DNA from 3 places in the Pedococcus aerophilus genome. Region 2 is predicted to be linked to each of the others. Evidence: predicted binding sites of a transcription regulator. Region 2 holds the regulator's gene; each other region holds the start of a gene.
The links. Region 2 encodes LexA, which represses DNA repair genes until DNA is damaged. Its sites were predicted from a motif close to TCGAACANNTGTTCGA; they were not measured.
Positions count from the first base shown of each region.

Region 1: a site for LexA is predicted at 1,971-1,986, ahead of ABD286_RS09975 (DUF222 domain-containing protein). Genes of this name have one in related genera too.
Region 3: a site for LexA is predicted at 1,242-1,257, ahead of ABD286_RS00285 (HNH endonuclease signature motif containing protein). Genes of this name have one in related genera too.

Region 1 covers NZ_BAAARN010000001.1:2,092,552-2,095,822, reverse strand. Annotated here, with positions in the region: gene ABD286_RS09980 (NHL domain-containing thioredoxin family protein) at 1-559, shown strand, start outside; gene ABD286_RS09975 (DUF222 domain-containing protein) at 534-1,958, opposite strand; gene ABD286_RS09970 (hypothetical protein) at 2,101-2,277, shown strand; gene ABD286_RS09965 (DUF6458 family protein) at 2,389-2,646, shown strand; gene ABD286_RS09960 (acyl-CoA dehydrogenase) at 2,963-3,271, opposite strand, start outside.
Region 2 covers NZ_BAAARN010000001.1:876,371-879,641, forward strand. Annotated here, with positions in the region: gene ABD286_RS04030 (CHAP domain-containing protein) at 1-880, shown strand, start outside; gene ABD286_RS04035 (LysM peptidoglycan-binding domain-containing protein) at 929-1,348, opposite strand; gene lexA (transcriptional repressor LexA) at 1,588-2,313, shown strand; gene ABD286_RS04045 (FdhF/YdeP family oxidoreductase) at 2,521-3,271, shown strand, end outside.
Region 3 covers NZ_BAAARN010000001.1:60,469-63,739, forward strand. Annotated here, with positions in the region: gene ABD286_RS00285 (HNH endonuclease signature motif containing protein) at 1-1,234, opposite strand, end outside; gene def (peptide deformylase) at 1,399-1,944, shown strand; gene fmt (methionyl-tRNA formyltransferase) at 1,947-2,897, shown strand; gene ABD286_RS00300 (RsmB/NOP family class I SAM-dependent RNA methyltransferase) at 2,894-3,271, shown strand, end outside.

The DNA of each region.
Region 1 (3,271 bases), 1.2 Mb from region 2:
CAGCACCCTCGCCAGCGGCCTGCGCGAGCCGTCCGACGCCGTGGTCGAGACCTCCGGTCCCTCTGGAGAGGACCGCACCGGATCGTCGTCGACCCAGCTCGTCGTCGTGGAGTCCGCGGCCCACCAGCTCGTGCGGGTGCCCCTGCCCGACCGGGCGACCCGGGTCGACGGGCTCGCCCGCCAGACGCAGCGGCCCCGGACCAGCATCGCGGCGGGCGAGGTACGGCTCGAGGTCACCTTCTTCCCGCCGACGGGCCAGAAGCTCGACCACCGCTGGGGCGACCCGACACGGCTCATGGTCTCGGCGACTCCTGAGCACCTGCTGCGCTCCGGCGGCGGCAGTGCCCAAGGCCTGACCCGCATCCTGGACCTCGACCCCTCGGTCGGCGACGGCGTCCTGCACATCTCGGTGCAGGCAGCCTCCTGCGACGGCGACCCCGTCACCGGCGAGGTGCCCGAGCATGCTGCCTGCCACCTCTACCAGCAGGACTGGGGCATCCCTGTCGTCCTCGTCGACGACGCCCCCGCCGAGCTCACCCTCGACCTCCGCGGCACCTGAACACCGCCCAGCTACGTGCGCCGGGTGTAGGTGACGGTCTTCTTCCCGGTCGGTGTGGTGTCGATGTGGTGGGTGAAGGTCGGGTCGTGGGCTCGTCGGTGGTGGTATACGCACAACGGGACCGCGTCGGCCAGGTCGGTGCGCCCTCCCTTGGACCACGGGTCCTGGTGGTGCGCTCGGACCAGGCATAGGGCCGGTCGCACCCGGTCGCGGCGCAGGTGTCGTAGGTCGTGGCCAGGGCGGTGCGTTGGGCCCCGGTGAAGAACCGTTCCTGTCGTCCGAGGTCCAACGGCACCGACCGGCCGCCCAGGACGGCGGGCACGATCCCGGCGTTGCACGCCAACCTGCGCGCTTGTCCGGCGGACAGGTCGTGGCCGGTGTCGAGGTGGGCTGCGCCGACCCCGGCCCGGAGCTGGTCCAGGTCCATCGTGACGACCACGGTCGCGGCGACCTTGCCGGACAGGGTGTCGGTGGGCAGGTGCTCGAGCAGCTCGACGAACGCGGCACCGTACCGGTGGGCCCAGTCCCCGTCCGCGGCCCGGAACGCCTCCCACGTCGCCTCTCGAACACCACAAGCCGCGGCACCCGAGGCGCTGCTGCCGCCGACCGGTCCCGCCACGCCAACCGAGGTCGCGGCGCCCATGGCGCCGCCCGCGGTCTTGGCGGCGGTGGCTGCTCGGTGGGCGAACCGTCGGGGTGGGGCGATCTGCTGCACGGCCTTGGCCAGGATTGAGGCCGCCAACGTCAGGACCGTGAAGTGACCCGTCGTGGTGCCATCACCGTTGTGGTGCCACGTCAACCGCGTCCTGGCCAACGCGGCGTCCTCCTCGGACCGCAGCACCGTGTCCTCGTGCGCGTCGACCTCGGCGCGGGTCCGCTGCGCGATGGCCAGCGCCCGGCGTCCTTCGCGGCGCAATGTCCCGGGGTCGACCAGCCGGGCTCGGCGCACCAACTGTGTCTCGATGAGCGCACGGTCGGACCAGGACACATCCGCCGGCAATGCCGCAGTGGCCGTGGCGATGACCTGCGCGTGCTCGGTCGAGAGGTCACCGGCTGCCAACGCCTCCCGTGTCGCGGGCAACCCGTCGTCCAGGGCCGTGGCCAACCGCACGTCCCGCGCCGCCTGGCCACCCTCACGCCTGGTCCTGGCCGCCAACCACGCCGACGTCCCCGTCAACCCCGCGCCCACCGCAACCTGGGACCGGTCCGCCTCGGCCAGCAACGCCAACCGCACCGCCTGCAACCGCGCGATCACCCGGTCCACTTCACCCAGCGCCACGCCCGCCGCGGCACCACCGACCACGTCCCCGGTCTGCACTCGATCCACCAGTGCGCCGATCTCACGCAGCACCTGAACCGTCCCCACCGGGACGATCCCAAGAGCAGCGTCTGCGACCATGCCCTATTCTATTCGAACGGGTGTTCGAACGACAAGGGTTGAACAGGGGGAATCCGATTGGCCTGACTGCGGCGGGAGAGGCCTACTCTCGAGGTGGAGGCCCCGGTCGGTGCCTGCGCCCAAGCTGGAGAGAGGTGTAGCGATGCTGAAGCTCATCGTGCTGCTGGTGATCGTGATCGCGGTGCTCGCGTACCTGATGAACCGCCGGGGAGCGTCGTTCGGGAAGAAGGGCGGCAACACCTACGAGGGGCGTTCTGCTGAGGAGCACCGGATCCCCGGCGGTGGCGGTGGCACATCCGGAGGCTTCGGCGGCTCTTGACGGGATCGGGCGTTCGGCTGTTCCTGCGCGCCATTCCTGCAGGTCAACTGCACCGGGTCTACAGTCGTGCCACCGGGTCAGCCTGCACCCGCGACCTCTCCAGGAGTGAGCATGTACATCGGACTGGGCATCTTCCTCATCGTCGTCGGCGCCGTCCTGACGTTCGCCCTCAATGCCTCCGTCGACGCCGTCAACCTCGGCATGATCGGGTGGATCTGCATGGCTGCCGGCGTTCTCGCCATCCTGCTGTCCCTCGTCGTCACGCGCCGCACCACGACTGGTGGCGGCTACTCCGCCCGTCGCGTCAGCCACACCGACCCCGCCACGGGAACCCGCGTCGACGAGGTGGATGTCGACCGCGACCGCTGAGAGCGCGGCGCCACCACAGCGCCACTGCAGCACCACTACGACGACTGAGGGCGGCCCGACGCGGGCCGCCCTCAGTCGTGTCCGCCCCGGCCCCTCATCACCGGCCCTCAGAAAGTGTGCGCACCGACCAATCCGGTCCGCCTCGGGCGCCGAATCCATGTTCAGAGGCTGTGGTTGCCTGCACATGGGGGTCGCAACCACGGTCGTGGGGACGACGAAGGGCTGGCATCCGCAGGGGGAGGCCAGCCCTTCGTGCGCGCCGGGAGCGGGCGGCATACCCGTCCGCTCCCGGTGGGGCCCTCTCGGGGCCCGTCGGTCAGAAGGCCGACTCGGGCACGTCCATGAGGGCGTTGTCGGTCGCCTCGGCGATCGCCCGCTCGGCGGCGATCTTCGGCAGGATCGTGCGGGCGAAGAAGGAGGCCGCCGCGATCTTGCCCTGGTAGAAGTCGACGTCCTTGGCCGACGCGGTCCCGGACTCGAGCGCCTTCTGCGCGACCTCGGCCTGGCGGAGGAGGAGCCAGCCGATGACTAGGTCGCCGGCGGCGAGGAGCAGGCGCGAGGTGTTCTGGCCCACCTTGTAGAGGTTGGTGAGCTCACCGCCGTCCTGGCGCGGGTCGGACTTCAT
Region 2 (3,271 bases):
CAACTACGCGGCGTACCGCCTGATGAAGAACGGCGTGAAGCAGCAGAGCTCCATGGGCAGCGGTGGGAGCTGGGCCACCAGCGCACGCGACCGCGGCATCCCCGTCGACAAGACCCCCGCCGTCGGGTCGATCGCGCAGTGGAACTACGGCAGCCACTACGCCCCCTCCAACGGGCACGTCGGGTACGTCGAGGAGGTCACGACCTCCTACATCGTCGTGTCGGACTCGGCGTGGAGCGGGTACTCCTCGCGCATGAAGATCCCCCGCGGCGATGCCAACTGGCCGAGCAACTTCCTGCACTTCAAGGACCAGCCGTACCAGCCACCCAAGTCCGGCAGCTTCCTCAAGGTGCGCGAGAACGGCGGCGTCTACCGGCTCGTCGGCCGCACGCCGGTGTTCGTCTCCACCTGGACCGCCTTCGGGGGGACCAAGGCGACGATGGCGATCTCCTCGACGGCCCTGGCCTCGCTGCCGGCGACGATCCCGGACGGCACCTTCATCCGGGGCGCCCAGCGCGGCGAGGTCTACCGCATGGCCGGCGGCGCACCCATCTTCGTCTCCGCGTGGGCCAATGTCGGGGGCACCAAGGGGTACACGACCGTCGACCAGGTGGCCATCGACAAGGCCGGCAGCGGGGGTGCCTACAACCGCATGCGCGCGCAGCCGGCCGACACGACGATGCTCACGACCACCAAGGGTGTGAAGTACCGGATGAAGGGTGGCGTCGCCTACTACTCGACGACCCTGCCCATCACCGAGCTCTCTCCGCCGGTGCTGGTGGACCACGTCGCGCTGAAGAACGCCACCACGACCGGAGCCCTGCGGTACCGGCACATCAAGGCCGTCAGGGTGCTCCCGAACATCGTGATCGGGTCCTGAGAGCAGGAGTGCCGACTCGCTCGGCGGTCACGTCCCGCCGTGTCGGGCTCAGCCGGCGGCGGGGATGAGCAGCGTCTGACCGGCGTGCACGTCGGACCCGGCCAGGTCGTTGGCGATCTGGATCTGCGCGACGGCCTCGTTGATCGGCAGCTGCGGCAGCTGCGTCGCCGCGACCTCGGAGAGGGTCTGGCCGGCCTGCACCGTCGTGGAGTGGTCGATGACCACTGCCGACGCACCGCCCGACAGCAGGCTGATCGCCAGCACCACGCCGACGACCACGACGGTCATCGTGACGGCCAGGCGTCCGGCGCGGGTAAGCCGCAACGGGGCGGCGGGACGGATGACGACGTCCTCACCCGTGGGCACCGAGACGAGCTGCGGGCGCACCGGCCGAACCGGCATACGCACGGGTGCGGGGGCGATGTCCCAAGCAACTGCTGCACTCATCTGGTCCTCCGTGGTGGTCATCTGGTCGACGCTCTTCGAACGGTTGTACGAAGTGCCTCTTGGTTGATTTCTAGCACGCTTGTTCGAACCGAGCAAGACACGCCTCGAACACATGTTTGGTACTGGCGTTCGAACGCCATACGCTGTGTCCATGCCTCAAGCACATCAGAGGCCACTGACAGTCACCCCTGTCACACGACCCAGCAGTCATTGATCAGCACCGGCAGACGCCACCTGACCTGCGGAAACGAGGAACCGGCATGAGCGAGGACAACGTCAAGGAGCTCCCCGACCGCGATCGGGGCGACGGTCTCACCGTCCGCCAGCGACGGGTCCTCGAGGTCATCCGCAACTCGGTCGACCGCCGCGGGTACCCGCCGAGCCTGCGCGAGATCGGCGAGGCCGTGGGCCTCACCTCCCCGAGCTCGGTGGCCCACCAGCTCTCGACGTTGGAGCGCAAGGGCTTCCTGCGCCGCGACCCCAACCGCCCCCGGGCGATCGAGGTCGTCTCCCCCGACTCGACGGCCGACATGCGCGGCTACCGCGGCGGCGCGAGCGTCGAGGACGAGACCGCGGTGTTCGACGAGACGGGCATGAACGACCGTCGCCCGGAGGCCTCCTACGTCCCGGTCCTGGGGCGGATCGCCGCCGGTGTGCCGATCCTCGCCGAGGAGACCGTCGAGGACGTCTTCCCGCTGCCGCGCCAGATCGTCGGCGAGGGACAGCTCTTCCTCCTGCAGGTCGTCGGTGAGTCGATGATCGACGCCGCGATCTGCGACGGCGACTGGGTCGTCGTGCGCCAGCAGCCGACCGCCGACAACGGCGACATCGTCGCGGCCATGCTCGACAACGAGGCGACGGTCAAGACGTTCAAGCGCAAGGACGGCAAGGTGTGGCTGATGCCGCACAACGACGCGTTCGAGCCCATCGACGGCGACCACGCGACGATCCTGGGCAAGGTCACCGCGGTCCTGCGCCGCGTCTGAGACCTTCCCACCCCGATCTCCCTCGGAGGTCGCCACGGACCGACCCCCGTGGCGACCTCCGAGTGGTTCTCACCGCACTCCGTGCGTGACACCCACCTCCGACGGGCTCCGAGTGGTTGGTCCGGCGCGGCAGTGGGTACGTTCGACACGAAAGGTGCGGCCCGGGGCAGTTCGGGCGGCCCGGCACCACGACAGCGAGGTTCGACGATGGCCAAGCACGACGAAGGCGACTACTCCGAGGCAGACCTGAGGGTCAAGGGCCAGAAGGACCACGCAGCAGGACCCACGGCGGTGGCGGTCTCGATGAAGCGGGCCATCGACCACATGGGGATCAAGCGCACCGCGCAGACCCTGCTCAAGCTCAACCAGGCCGAGGGCTTCGACTGCATGAGCTGCGCCTGGCCGGACCCCGACGTGGGCCACCGCCACGCGGCCGAGTTCTGCGAGAACGGCGCGAAGGCCGTGGCCGAGGAGGCCACCCGCGACCGGGCCACCCCCGAGTTCTTCGCCGAGCACAGCATCGCCGAGCTCGACACCCGCTCCGAGTACTGGCTCGGCCAGCAGGGCCGGATCACCCACCCGATGGTCAAGCGCCCCGGCGCCACGCACTACGAGCCCATCGAGTGGGACGAGGCCTTCGAGCTCATCGCCGCCGAGCTGCGCTCCCTGGCCAGCCCGGACGAGGCGACCTTCTACACCTCGGGTCGCACCTCCAACGAGGCCGCCTTCGCCTACCAGCTGTTCGTGCGTGCCTTCGGCACGAACAACCTGCCCGACTGCTCGAACATGTGCCACGAGTCCACGAGCATCGCGCTGCAGGAGTCGATCGGCATCGGCAAGGCCAGCGTCACCCTGGACGACGTCCACACCGCCTCGGTCATCGTCATCGCCGGGCAGAACCCCGGCACCAACCACCCGCGCATGCTCTCCGCCCTGGAGATCGCCAAGGAGAACGGCG
Region 3 (3,271 bases), 820 kb from region 2:
AGTCGCCACGGTCGATGCCGTCGTGGTGCCTGGTGCACAACGAGATCTGGTTGGTCGTGTCAGTGGCACCGCCATCGGCCCAGGGATGCAGGTGGTGGATCTCGACGAAGCCGGTGTTGGTGGTCGGGCAGCCGGGGAACCGGCAGCCGCGGTCGCGGTCCAGGACCAGGCGTCGGGAGCGTTCGGGCAGGATCCGCATCGACCGCCCGACCGAGACCGGTCGCCCTTGGGTTTCCCAGACGGGTTGGACCACACCATCGCTGATGAACCGGCTCAGCAGCCGCGTGGGGATCGCGTGCCCGCCGGTGGCCCAGGCACCGTTGGTGTCCAGGTGCAGGTACACCCGGTAGTGCGCCGCCCGTGATGTCGAGGTGATCGAGGCCAGCGACCGGTTCGCCATCTCCTCGAGCGCGTCGGCATAGGTCGGCAACCCGGCGTGCGGGTCCTGGCTGTGGCCCAGCCCTGCGCCCGACTCGGCGCCATCGGCACGGCCATCGCTGGCGGCATCGCTCCCGGTCTTGCCGTTGTCGGTGTCACGGCGGCGGGTGAACAACGCATCCTTGGCCTCCTTCACAGCTTGTTCGACCAGGGCGCCGGTAGTCGCGGGCGCGGAGTACCGCAGCTGGAACCGACCATCAGCGTCGTAGGTCATGGTCAGCTCGGGCCGGGCACAGGCCCGCTGCTCCGCGATCGAGGCCTTCGCGGCGTCGTGCTCTTCCCTCACCAGGGTGCGGGCGTCTGGCGCGGTGCCGGTCGCTGCTGGCCCGTCGTCGCCCGGTTCGGGTGCTGGGTCGGCGGGGAAGGCGTGCATCCGGACCGCACGGCGTAGCTGGGGCACGGTTGCTTCGCGGGCGAACCGGGTCAGCGACTTCTGGTGACTCGCGGGCACGTTGCGGGCCAGGACCGCGACCTGGTCCAGGGAGAGCTCACCGGCAGACAGTGCAGTCCCAGCGTCGGTCAGCTCGGTGCGGCGCCGTGCGACGGCGACGATGTCGGCGGCGTGGGCAGGGGCCAACCCGGCCCGGACGACGAGGTAGTGCTCGGGGGACTTGAACCCGCCCTCACCCCAGTGACTGCCGGTCATGACCTCGTCGATGATGTCGACCAGCTCGGCCTGCGCCCGGTTCAACCGTCCCGCGACTGCGGCGGTGCGGTCCCACAGGTCCCGGTTCCGCACACCCCAGCTGCCCGGCGCGAGTGCATCGGGGACGGTGCTGAGGGGAGCGGTCGACATGTCCTAATCGTACAGGTGTTCGAACGATGACGAAAGAGTTGTCCACACCCAACGCGCGCGAGTTCGCCCGCAGCAGAACGACATTCGCGAAGCGGTCCCTACCGAAGTGAGCTCCGCTGCGGCGGTGCGCGCCGCGCCATACGGTCGCACCTAGACTGGACGCCGTGTCGATCCAGAACATCCGCCTCTTCGGTGACCCGGTGCTGCGCACCGCCGCCGAACCCGTCGTCGACTTCGACCGTGAGCTCCGCCAGCTGGTCAAGGACCTCACCGACACGATGATGGACGCGCCCGGCGCTGGCCTTGCGGCACCGCAGATCGGCGTGGGCCTGCGCGTGTTCACGTACTGGATCGACGGCGAGCTCGGGCACCTCGTCAACCCCGACCTGTCGCTGTCCGACGAGATGCAGGACGGCGAGGAGGGCTGCCTGTCGTTCCCCGGCATGAAGTTCGAGACGCCGCGGTCGCTGCGGGTGGTGGCCAAGGGCTTCAACCAGTTCGGGGAGCCGGTCCTCATCGAGGGCTCCGAGCTCATGGCCCGCTGCATCCAGCACGAGACCGACCACCTCGACGGCATCTTGTTCATCGACCGGATGGACCGCGAGCAGCGCAAGCTCGCCATGCGGGCGATCCGCGAGGCCCAGTGGTCGGGCGAGGCCGCGCCCACCGTCAAGGTCAGCCCGCACGCGACGTTCGGCAGGAGCCTGTGAGCCTGCGCCTCGTCTTCGCCGGTACCCCCGAGGTCGCGGTCCCGGCCCTGGCCGCACTCCATGCCTCCGAGCACGAGGTGGTCGCGGTCGTCACGCGACCGGATGCCCGTTCCGGGCGCGGCCGTGGCCTCGCCCAGTCACCGGTCCGGCAGTGGGCGCAGGAGCACGGCATCGAGGTGCTCACCCCGCGCAAGCCCGGGGAGGAGGACTTCCTCGAGCGGTTGCGCGAGCTCGAGCCCGACGTGTGCCCCGTCGTGGCGTACGGCGCGCTCATCCCGCGCGTGGCTCTCGACGTCCCCCGCCACGGCTGGGTCAACCTGCACTTCTCGCTGCTCCCTGCATGGCGCGGCGCGGCCCCGGTCCAGCACGCGCTCATGGCCGGCGACGAGATGACCGGTGCGTCCACCTTCCTCATCGAGCAGGGCCTGGACACCGGCCCGGTGTATGGCGTGATGACCGAACGCGTCCGTCCCACCGACACCTCCGGTGACCTCCTGGGTCGTCTCGCCGAAGGGGGAGCCGGGCTGCTCGTGGCGACGATGGACGGGATCGAGGACGGTTCGCTGCGACCCGTGCCGCAGAGCCCCGAGGGGGTCTCGCTGGCGCCCAAGATCGAGGTGGCCGACGCGCAGGTCCGGTGGGACAGGCCTGCCGTCGCGGTCGACAGGCTCGTCCGCGGCTGTACCCCGGCACCGGGTGCCTGGACGACGTTTCGCGGCGAGCGGGTCAAGCTGGCGCCGGTCTCGCTGACCGCCGCCGACGCCCCCGAGGGCCTGGCCCCCGGCGAGGTCGTCGCGGGCAAACGTGAGGTCTGGGTCGGCACCGGGACCACCCCGGTCCTGCTCGGCCAGGTGCGCCCGCACGGCAAGAAGGACATGGCCGCCCCCGACTGGGCGCGCGGCACCCGCATCGCACGAGGAGAGTCCTTCACCATGGTCGAGGCACAGGCATGAGCGAGTCCGACGGCGGCGGCCGGCGCGACGACAACCGCAGCGGTCGACCCGACGACAACCGCCGCGGCGGCCCGGGTGGGCGGGACGGCGAACGTCGTGCCGCTGGTCCTCGACGGAACGCCCAGGGGCGGCAGCGTCCCGAGCGCGCGCACGGCGGGCGGGAGCGCTCGGCGCAGAAGCCGAGCGAACGCGGCCGCACGAGCGACCCGCAGCGGCTCGCCGCCTACACGGTGATGCGTGCTGTCGCCGACGGGGCCTACGCCAACCTCGAGCTCCCGAAGGTGTTGCGGGACAAGGACATCCGAGGCCGGGACGCCGCGTTCACGACCGAGCTGGTCTACGGCGCGGTCCGCATGCACGGCCTCTACGACCCG